One region of the Marinococcus tarijensis genome, then DNA from elsewhere that is predicted to be linked to it. Evidence: predicted binding sites of a transcription regulator. Region 1 holds the regulator's gene; the other holds the start of a gene.
What was found. The regulator LexA, encoded in region 1, represses DNA repair genes until DNA is damaged. The targets are predictions, from matches to a motif close to CGAACATATGTTCG.
Positions count from the first base shown of each region.

Region 2: the regulator LexA is predicted to act here: its motif matches at 1,642-1,655, upstream of ACTTK7_RS16325 (YolD-like family protein).

Region 1 is NZ_JBQOJA010000009.1:82,954-87,121, reverse strand. It holds gene ACTTK7_RS07325 (hypothetical protein) at 1-133, shown strand, start outside; gene ACTTK7_RS07320 (hypothetical protein) at 155-481, shown strand; gene ACTTK7_RS07315 (hypothetical protein) at 656-955, shown strand; gene ACTTK7_RS07310 (hypothetical protein) at 997-1,275, shown strand; gene ACTTK7_RS07305 (hypothetical protein) at 1,405-1,719, shown strand; gene lexA (transcriptional repressor LexA) at 1,770-2,396, opposite strand; gene ACTTK7_RS07295 (hypothetical protein) at 2,555-2,797, shown strand; gene ACTTK7_RS07290 (YneB family resolvase-like protein) at 2,825-3,484, shown strand; gene ACTTK7_RS07285 (DUF896 domain-containing protein) at 3,552-3,791, shown strand; gene tkt (transketolase) at 3,979-4,168, shown strand, end outside.
Region 2 is NZ_JBQOJA010000047.1:6,129-10,296, reverse strand. It holds gene ACTTK7_RS16350 (DUF2268 domain-containing putative Zn-dependent protease) at 1-194, opposite strand, end outside; gene ACTTK7_RS16345 (hypothetical protein) at 260-616, shown strand; gene ACTTK7_RS16340 (DUF6440 family protein) at 873-1,070, opposite strand; gene ACTTK7_RS16335 (hypothetical protein) at 1,096-1,266, opposite strand; gene ACTTK7_RS16330 (hypothetical protein) at 1,290-1,529, opposite strand; gene ACTTK7_RS16325 (YolD-like family protein) at 1,691-2,038, shown strand; gene ACTTK7_RS16320 (DNA polymerase IV) at 2,054-3,277, shown strand; gene ACTTK7_RS16315 (hypothetical protein) at 3,274-3,501, shown strand; gene ACTTK7_RS16310 (aminoglycoside adenylyltransferase domain-containing protein) at 3,535-4,168, opposite strand, start outside.

The DNA of each region.
Region 1 (4,168 bases):
TGCTTCTCCTGCGCTGGATTTGTATTTTTACACCCGGGAAGGATTTCAGTTTGGCGGCCAGGTTTACATCACCCGGGCAGATGAGGAAGGCATTGAGCTTGAAGGAAGCAGTGCGCTCCAGGAACAGTCGTAATTGGATAAAAGGAGGATAACGATGGCACAGGAACCGGATTTTTCTCAGGAAGGACTGAAAGGCTACCGCGTGCGCCCGCTCCATTTTGCCGGCGAATCAGTCGAAGTGTATCAGGACGAAGAGCTCGTGCTGCTCGTGCAGGTGACTACATCGGCGATGGCAGCCGAAGCAAGTTTAAAGGAAGAAAATGTACCGGACTGGTTATGGAAAATCGGCATGGATTATCTGAAGCAGGAAGAGCCGACGGAAAGAAAGCGTCTCGTCATCACTGTTCAGGACGTGACGGACGGAGAAGTAAACAAAGCGTATGATAATTTATTAAGAGATTTCGAAGCGCCCTCGAGCTGAGAGGGTGCTTTTTGTTTTTATTTATATAGAAGAAATTGGCTGAAGGTTTCTTTTTCCAGTAGGAACACTGAGAAACGGTTTTCACTGACACGAGTAGGAAATTCTTTCTGAAAAAAACGGCCGGGCGTCTTCTCGAACCGAAAAAACTGTGGTATAAATAAGTGGAGGGGGTGGATGACAGTGGCTTTAGTGGAATTCAAATGCAGAACGCAGCCGCAGGTGACCTATAGCAGTGACGGTCATGAAATTCATTACAAGGTGATTGAATACGCCGATGGCTACGAAGTGGTGCTTCATTCGATGAGTGATTTTCAGCCGGCCGATGAAAAACTGTTATTTCATCAGGGAAGTCAGGTCATTCACGCCAAAGAGCATACTTACGTATTAGATACCTGCGATTGTGTGTACAGCGGTGGCTCCGATGAAACCATCGATCATTCGATCTGTCACAAACCGTATTCTAAATCCATGTAATCAAACGCTAAGCGGAGCTTTCCTTCCCGGGAGGCTCTTTTTTGTGGCGGACGCAGGTGCAAAAAATATTCCGGAAAACAGAAAGGGGCATACAAATGCTGCATTTTGAAAAGAAGGACCTTCACAATTTAAACCACGCGGAGGCGCCGTATGTATACATTTACCAATACGGAAAAACGGACATCAGTAGCCACCCCTCCGACAGCAGCCGGGTGGGGCTGTCCAAGCAGGGAATGATGAAGCTGGTGAATTACTGGATCGAGGAAGGCAACCTTGATGATAACGACAAGCAGCAGATTAAAGAGTGGCTCGACCAGTAACCCTTCAGGACACGTGGGGGAAATTCGGGTTTAGCAGGAGAGGTGCAGGGAAAAGGAATCACAATTCACCAATAGAAAAACGAGCTTCAGGCACGTATGTGCGCCGAAGTCGTTAAAGGGGGAATCGTGATGGCACGCCTGCTTGACTTTTATCACGGACCGTATGAAGGCAGCCCGGGAGAGTCTGAACATTTTAATGGACCGGTGCTTCACATCTTTGAGGGCGACCAGCTGCTGCTGTCGATGCAGATTACGGCAGAAGCACTCCGGAAAGATGAACTGAACGTAGACATGACAACGGTGTATGAATGGCTCTGGCACCGGGGGCTCGAATTTATTGAACAGGAAAATATTACGTCAGCCACGGTGATAGTGATTACCGATAGAGATGTCGAAGGAAATCAAATTGTTACGTCATACCGGACGCTTGCATGCCGGGCATAATACAAACGGGGCCGCCTGCTTTGATAAAGCAGGCGGCCCCGTTTATGTGATTAAAAGATGGTGCGGAAAACGCCGGTCACTCTGCCGAGTATCGTACAGTTTTCTAAAATGATCGGATCCATGGTGGCATTTTCAGGCTGCAGCCGGATAAAGTTTTCTTCTTTATAAAACCGTTTAACTGTCGCTTCCATTTCATCGGTCATAGCGACAATAATATCGCCGTTATCAGCGGTCTGCTGCTTTTGAACGACGACAAGATCCCCGTCAAAAATGCCAGCCTCTATCATACTGTCCCCCTGAATGGTAAGCATGTACACCTGTTCCTCGTCGGTCACCATGCGCTCCGGAAGAGGGATGTATTCTTCTACATTTTCCACCGCAGTGATAGGCTCCCCGGCCGTGACTTTACCGATCACCGGCACGTACACAGCTTTGCTTTCGTGAATCGGCTCGCTGCCCTGGTCTTCAAGCTCAAGCACTTCAATTGCCCGCGGCTTGGTCGGGTCACGGCGGATTAAATTTTTGTTTTCAAGGCGGGCGAGGTGCCCGTGCACCGTTGAACTCGAGGCGAGCCCCACGGCTTCTCCGATCTCCCGGACCGAAGGCGGATAGCCTTTTTCTTTTACTTCTTCTTTTATATAATCAAGAATTTGCTGCTGGCGCTTGGATAGCTTCATCTCCGCACCTCCTTTTGAGGAATTTTTCTGAGTAAAGTATAGCATGAGGGGAACAAAAACGCAAACACCCGTTCTAATATTTCTGTTGACGGGAACAGGTATTCTGGTATACTGGATGAATATAGGAACATACATTCTCATTCAGGGGGAACATGCATATGAATAAACTCAAAACTTTCACTTCAACGGACTGGACGATGCTTGCCTTATTTGCATTCGCGCTTTTATTTTTGGTATATTCAGCGGACGCTTCGATCACTCCGGACACGCTGGGCGGCACGGAAGCAGACCGTTCGGCAGAAATCGTCTATGAACAGGAGCATCCGGTTTTAAAGGACAGGCTGGGCTATCAGGAGCAGCCGTGGGAACGAACGGTTTCGTTTGACGCTGCCGAACAGTAAAACACGAACGGAAAGGACCGCAGACAAATGAAAACATGCATCATTTACGCCCGGGTAAGTACGGAAAAAGAAGAACAGCAGTCCTCGCTTGCCAGGCAGCAGGAGGAGCTGGAAGCTCTTGCGGCATCAAATGGCTGGACGGTGCAGCAGACCGTGACAGAACAGGAGAGCAGCTATTCCGTGGAGAGGGACGGACTTCTCCGTGTGTTTGAGCTCCTCGATGACACCGGGGCGGACACACTGCTGATCACCGATGACACGCGGCTTGGACGTGGAAATGCTAAAATTGCCGTGCTCCATGAGCTGCAGAAAAGGGGTACGTCCATCTATACGGTGAAGGATGACGGGGAGCTTGAAATTGCAGATACCGATCATATGATTATGGAGATTTTATCCATTGTGGAAGAGCATCAGCGCCGTCTGCATAATTTTAAGATTAAGCGGGGGATGCAGCGGGCGGTGGAAAACGGGTATCATCCGGAAGAAAACTTCGGGTTGAGCCGCAGCGGCGGCCGGAAGAAAATAGAGGTGCCCATTGAAGAAATCGTTAAGCTGAAACAGCGGGAGCTGACGTTTAAAGATATCGCTCTGACGCTCCGGGGCCTTGGCTACGATATTTCCAAAGCGACGGTGCACCGCCGTTATAAAGAATATGAACAGCAGCGTGCGGATATAGAACCGCAATGATTTGTTTGCGGTACGGCGCTGTTTTTAATATAATAAAAAAGGAACGCCATTTTAAGGGAGGCAACTTATGCTTTCGAAAGAAAAAATTGACCGGATTAATGAGTTAGCCAAACGTCAAAAATCAACAGGGCTGACAGCTGAAGAAGAAGAAGAACAGCATGCGCTGCGTCAGGAATATTTAAGCAAATTCCGTTCTTCGTTTAAAAACCAGCTTGAAAACGTAAAAGTGGTGGATGAAGAAGGCACGGATGTAACTCCAAGCAAGCTTGAGCGTGTGAAACGACGGAACCGCAGCTTCCGACATTAAGATAAAAGAGAGGCCTGGTCTTAACAAAGAGCAGGCCTTTTGATTTTCTTCTTTCTCTGTTAACACGCTTGTGTAATCGTTTTAAAACCTTTATCATAAAAGCGTACAAGAACACGGAAATTCCCGCGGGGTCAACTCACAGGTACGGGTTTCCACCCAAAAATACATACAGTGGAGGGACATATGCATGGCAATTAGCACAGAACAATTAGCAATTAACACGATTCGGACACTGTCCATCGAAAGCATTGAAAAAGCCCAGTCGGGCCACCCGGGGCTTCCGATGGGAGCGGCGCCGATGGCGTACGCGCTCTGGACCAAATCCATGAACCACAACCCGGCCAACCCGGCATGGTTTAACCGCGACCGCTTCGTGC
Region 2 (4,168 bases), on a different contig from region 1:
AGCATTTGGGATGCCATGATGACATCGTAACCATTTGGTTGTTTCGCTTTTAGTGGAACGTTAATAAGGTTCCACATCCCTTCTAAAGGACGCATCATTTCATAACGAAAATAATCTTTACGTTTGTCCACGTCTTGAAGGAGGACCAACTCTTCATACTGAGCAAATGTATCTAACATATGAACGTGATTCATCCTTGTCAGCTCCTTTTTTGGTACAATAATAACATATTTTACTTTAGCTAGGGCGGTGTTTATAGATGGAGCCAAATCATTATAAGATTACCCATGTAACGCATTTTGACGACATAGAATTGAATATCTTGATCGGGGAGTTTGAAAGCACCGAAGCAAACATACAAGAAATTGCCGAGCAAAACGTTCAGACCGTATTAGTAGAAAATGAACTGCATGTGATTCACGGAGAACGTCATGTGGTGATTCTCCTTCACGAAACAGACAAATACCAATTTGAACGAAACTTTCAATTATTGGATTGGAATTTAGGCCAAGCCTATGCCGAACTAAAACGGGAGCATCCAGAGAAAGATGCGTTTGCTTTTTCCTCCGTTGCTTATGGAATAGATCACGTTTCTCCAAAAGAATTAAGCCAATAGAGATGAAAGAGGTGTTTTTTAGCACCTCTTTTTTATGCTTTTCTTTCTCTATTCATCTAGAGCTTTTTCGTTATCTCTTTCATACTTAACAATGCCAATGTTAATTACTATTCCTAATACCGGGAGCAACAGGATAAACCATAACGGGAACACATAAACGCCACTAAAATGTAGGACGCCAATCAAAATGATGAGTAGAATAAATCCCAATCTCACTTTATCCAATCGTTTTTCCTCTCCTTTTTTCTAACCCTATCTATGTTTGATCTCGAACCGGTTTTCCTTCTTCATCTAATAACACCGTTAAACCATTTCCATTCCCTATGGACGAATTGATATAGTTAATGCCGGTTTCTCGATCAACAATAATGGAAACTTCTCCAAGAAATGAAATGCTGTTCTTGTGTTTGAGATAAAACCGTTGGTCTTGTTCCTCTTTTTTTCGTCCAAACACAGCCGTCACCCTCCCCTAGCATGAATTACTGTTGTTCTAATGTAAGAATGTCGATTGCTTGTTCTTCGGTGTCTAATTCTTTCGCATACAGGCTTTTGATTTTCGCTTTCGCAGCTTCTTCGTGATCGGCCTGAATCTCTCCCTCTAAGATGCTAGGGAAAAAGTGATCGGTAATCGCAAAAGCAAACTGTTGCATGGTTGCTCATCCTTTCTAGTATCTCATTTTCGTCTCATTAATTCATTAATCCGTTTCTGCCACTGAAAGATTTGAACCACCTTGATAAAAGTGAACAATGCCAATGCCAGAAGAACGGCCACAATCGCCAGCCATGAAAACCATTGTTGTAACCAGAGGGATGCCGAGGACACCGCAATGAGCATGATACTAACGATTAATAACTGCTTAGAACTGCTGTAAATCTTCGCTTCCAATTCTTCCATGTTCCAGGCTTGATTCATGCCGATTCCTCATTTATCTATCTTTTCTTAACTTCTATATTCATTCTATCACCTTTGATCAAATTATACAATAATACAATAATACATTTATATTAAAAAATACCTGTTTAAACGAACGCTTGTTCGTGTATACTAGGTAGTAACGAAAGGACGTGATACCCATGAAATCCAACAAACTCACACCGACCAGCAATCTCCGTTGGGAAAGTAGTCGCATGATTCTCCCGGAATGGCGCAAGCAGTGGTTACAACGGCAGGAAGCCCAAACGTGGCAGGACCCTCCCGAAATGGACGACCAGATGATGGAAGAATATATGCAGATCATTCATGACGGCATGGCGTATACGTGGCTGTTGGACGTCACGTACTGGCAGGACGGTCAGTTTCACACAACAACGGGTTATGCGGCCCGTTTTCGGGACGCACCGCCGCAGATATGGCTTCAAGTGGGGGGAGCCGTGGTAGTTATTCCCGTCGAACATCTTCAAGCTGTGGCGGTCCAGTCGTAAAAGGAGGGCAAACCAATGAAACGAGTGGTGTTTCTGATCGACATGCAGAGTTTTTATGCTTCGATCGAAAAGGTCTACCATCCGTACCTGTCCCAGCATCCGGTCGTGGTGGCCGGCGACCCGGACCGGCGCAGTGGGGTGATTCTGGCGGCCTGTCCCGTGGCGAAAAGCCACGGCATCAAGACCGCCCAAGCTCTTTGGGAAGCTCAATCGCTTTGTCCCGAGGTAACGGTCCTTAAACCCCGGATGCAGTTGTACATCGACATATCCACGCAGATCAATGAACTGTTTTTAACGTATACCGATCAAGTGGAGCCGTTCTCCGTGGATGAATCGTTTATCGAACTCACCGGAACGGTCCATCAGTCCCGGCCCGAGCAAGCCGCTAAAAGCCTGCAAAAAGCCATTCTGCGACAATTTGGCATCCATGCCCGTATCGGCATTGGCGAAAATAAAATCCTTGCCAAGAGTGCCTGTGATCTGCAAGCCAAAAAGCGCCCTGGAGGCATCTTTCATTTTCATAAGAATCGCCTAGCCGATGATTTTTGGCCGTTTGCGATTGGCGAGCTGTTCGGTGTCGGCAACCGCATGGAAAAACACTTCATGCAGACGGGCATCCGTACCATCGGCCATTTAGCGAATTATCCCGTGGAAGAATTACAGCATCGGTGGGGCATCAACGGGGAGCTGTTGTGGCAGTATGCCAACGGTATCGACCCGTCTCCCGTTACGCCCGACACCCATCAACAGAAAAAAAGCATCGGCCACGGCATGACCCTGCCGAGAGACTACCATCAACGAACGGAGATTTTTGTGATTTTGCGCGAACTGGCCGAAGAAGTGGCCCGCCGCACCCGGGACGAACGATTAATAGGACATCAACTGTCTTTAAGTATTGGCGGCACATATGAAAACCCGGTCGGCTTTTCCCGGCAACGAACACTCAACATGGCGACCAATGACGGCCGGGTGATCTATCACGCCTGTCAGAAGCTGTTTGACCGTCACTGGCTTGGCACACCGGTCCGGCGCATTGGCGTGTCACTGGAAAAGGTCGAACCGGACAAGCACCGGCAGTTAAGTTTATTTGATGACGTGGAGGACCGGTCCTCGTTGAACCAGACGGTCGATGCCTTAAAAGACCGGTACGGCGGCGGCATTATTATGTACGCTTCTTCCTTAACCGATGCGGGCCAAGCCCTCGAACGATCGAAAAAAATTGGAGGTCATTATAAATGAACAAATCTATCCGGGACGTCCGTTCTCCCCATTACATCGGTGGTCTGCTTTATCACGCCCGAACGTCCAAAGATTTAACCGTGAACGACGTCTGTACCATGTGTCTGGTGTCGAAGTCGGTCTATGAAGCCAACCGAGTGCCAAACATCGGCTTTCGGGAAGCCGAAGCCTTAGCCACGCTGCTAGACCTTTCCTTAGATGCGCTTATGTCTCCCTATGACTAATCTTTGGCAATCAGAAGAAAAACTTGTTGTTCTTTAGAAATCGACAGGACGACCTAATAATTTTTCTACCTGTTTTACTATATGCTCTCTTATCCGAATTAACTCACTAATTTTAATATCATCGTTAGCTATATTTGTTTGATAACGATTCATAATGCGTTGAATAGTTTCTTTATATTCTCTTGGCAAATGGTTTTGTCCCCATTCTCCAGCTTCCAGTTTTGAAGTAATTTCATGATTTCGGAGATACTGATATACACGAATAATATTTAACGTACAATATACTGGTTCTTGTTCGATATTCTGTAAACAGCTTTGAAAATCTCCCAATATCGAAGATAAATAATGATTCTTGGGAATAGAAGGAAATACTTTGCTAATTGGCTTTCCTAGAATACAAATTCCTTTATGATTGACGACCGTAAGATGTGCCGCTAAATCCTCATCTTTTATATTTTGAAAAGTAAAATCATCCGACGTTGGCATGGCTAATTCAAAATGATTTCTCCATTGTTCACTAAAATGGAAATCAAATGTGCTAGGATGTTCCCACCCTATTAGATGATTCATATTCAAAAAACTAATTTCGACTGGATAAGGGTGCATGGAATACGCTAATAGTAGCGTTTTTAGTTTGAAAGCATCTTCCTTTGCTAATGGAGCTTCT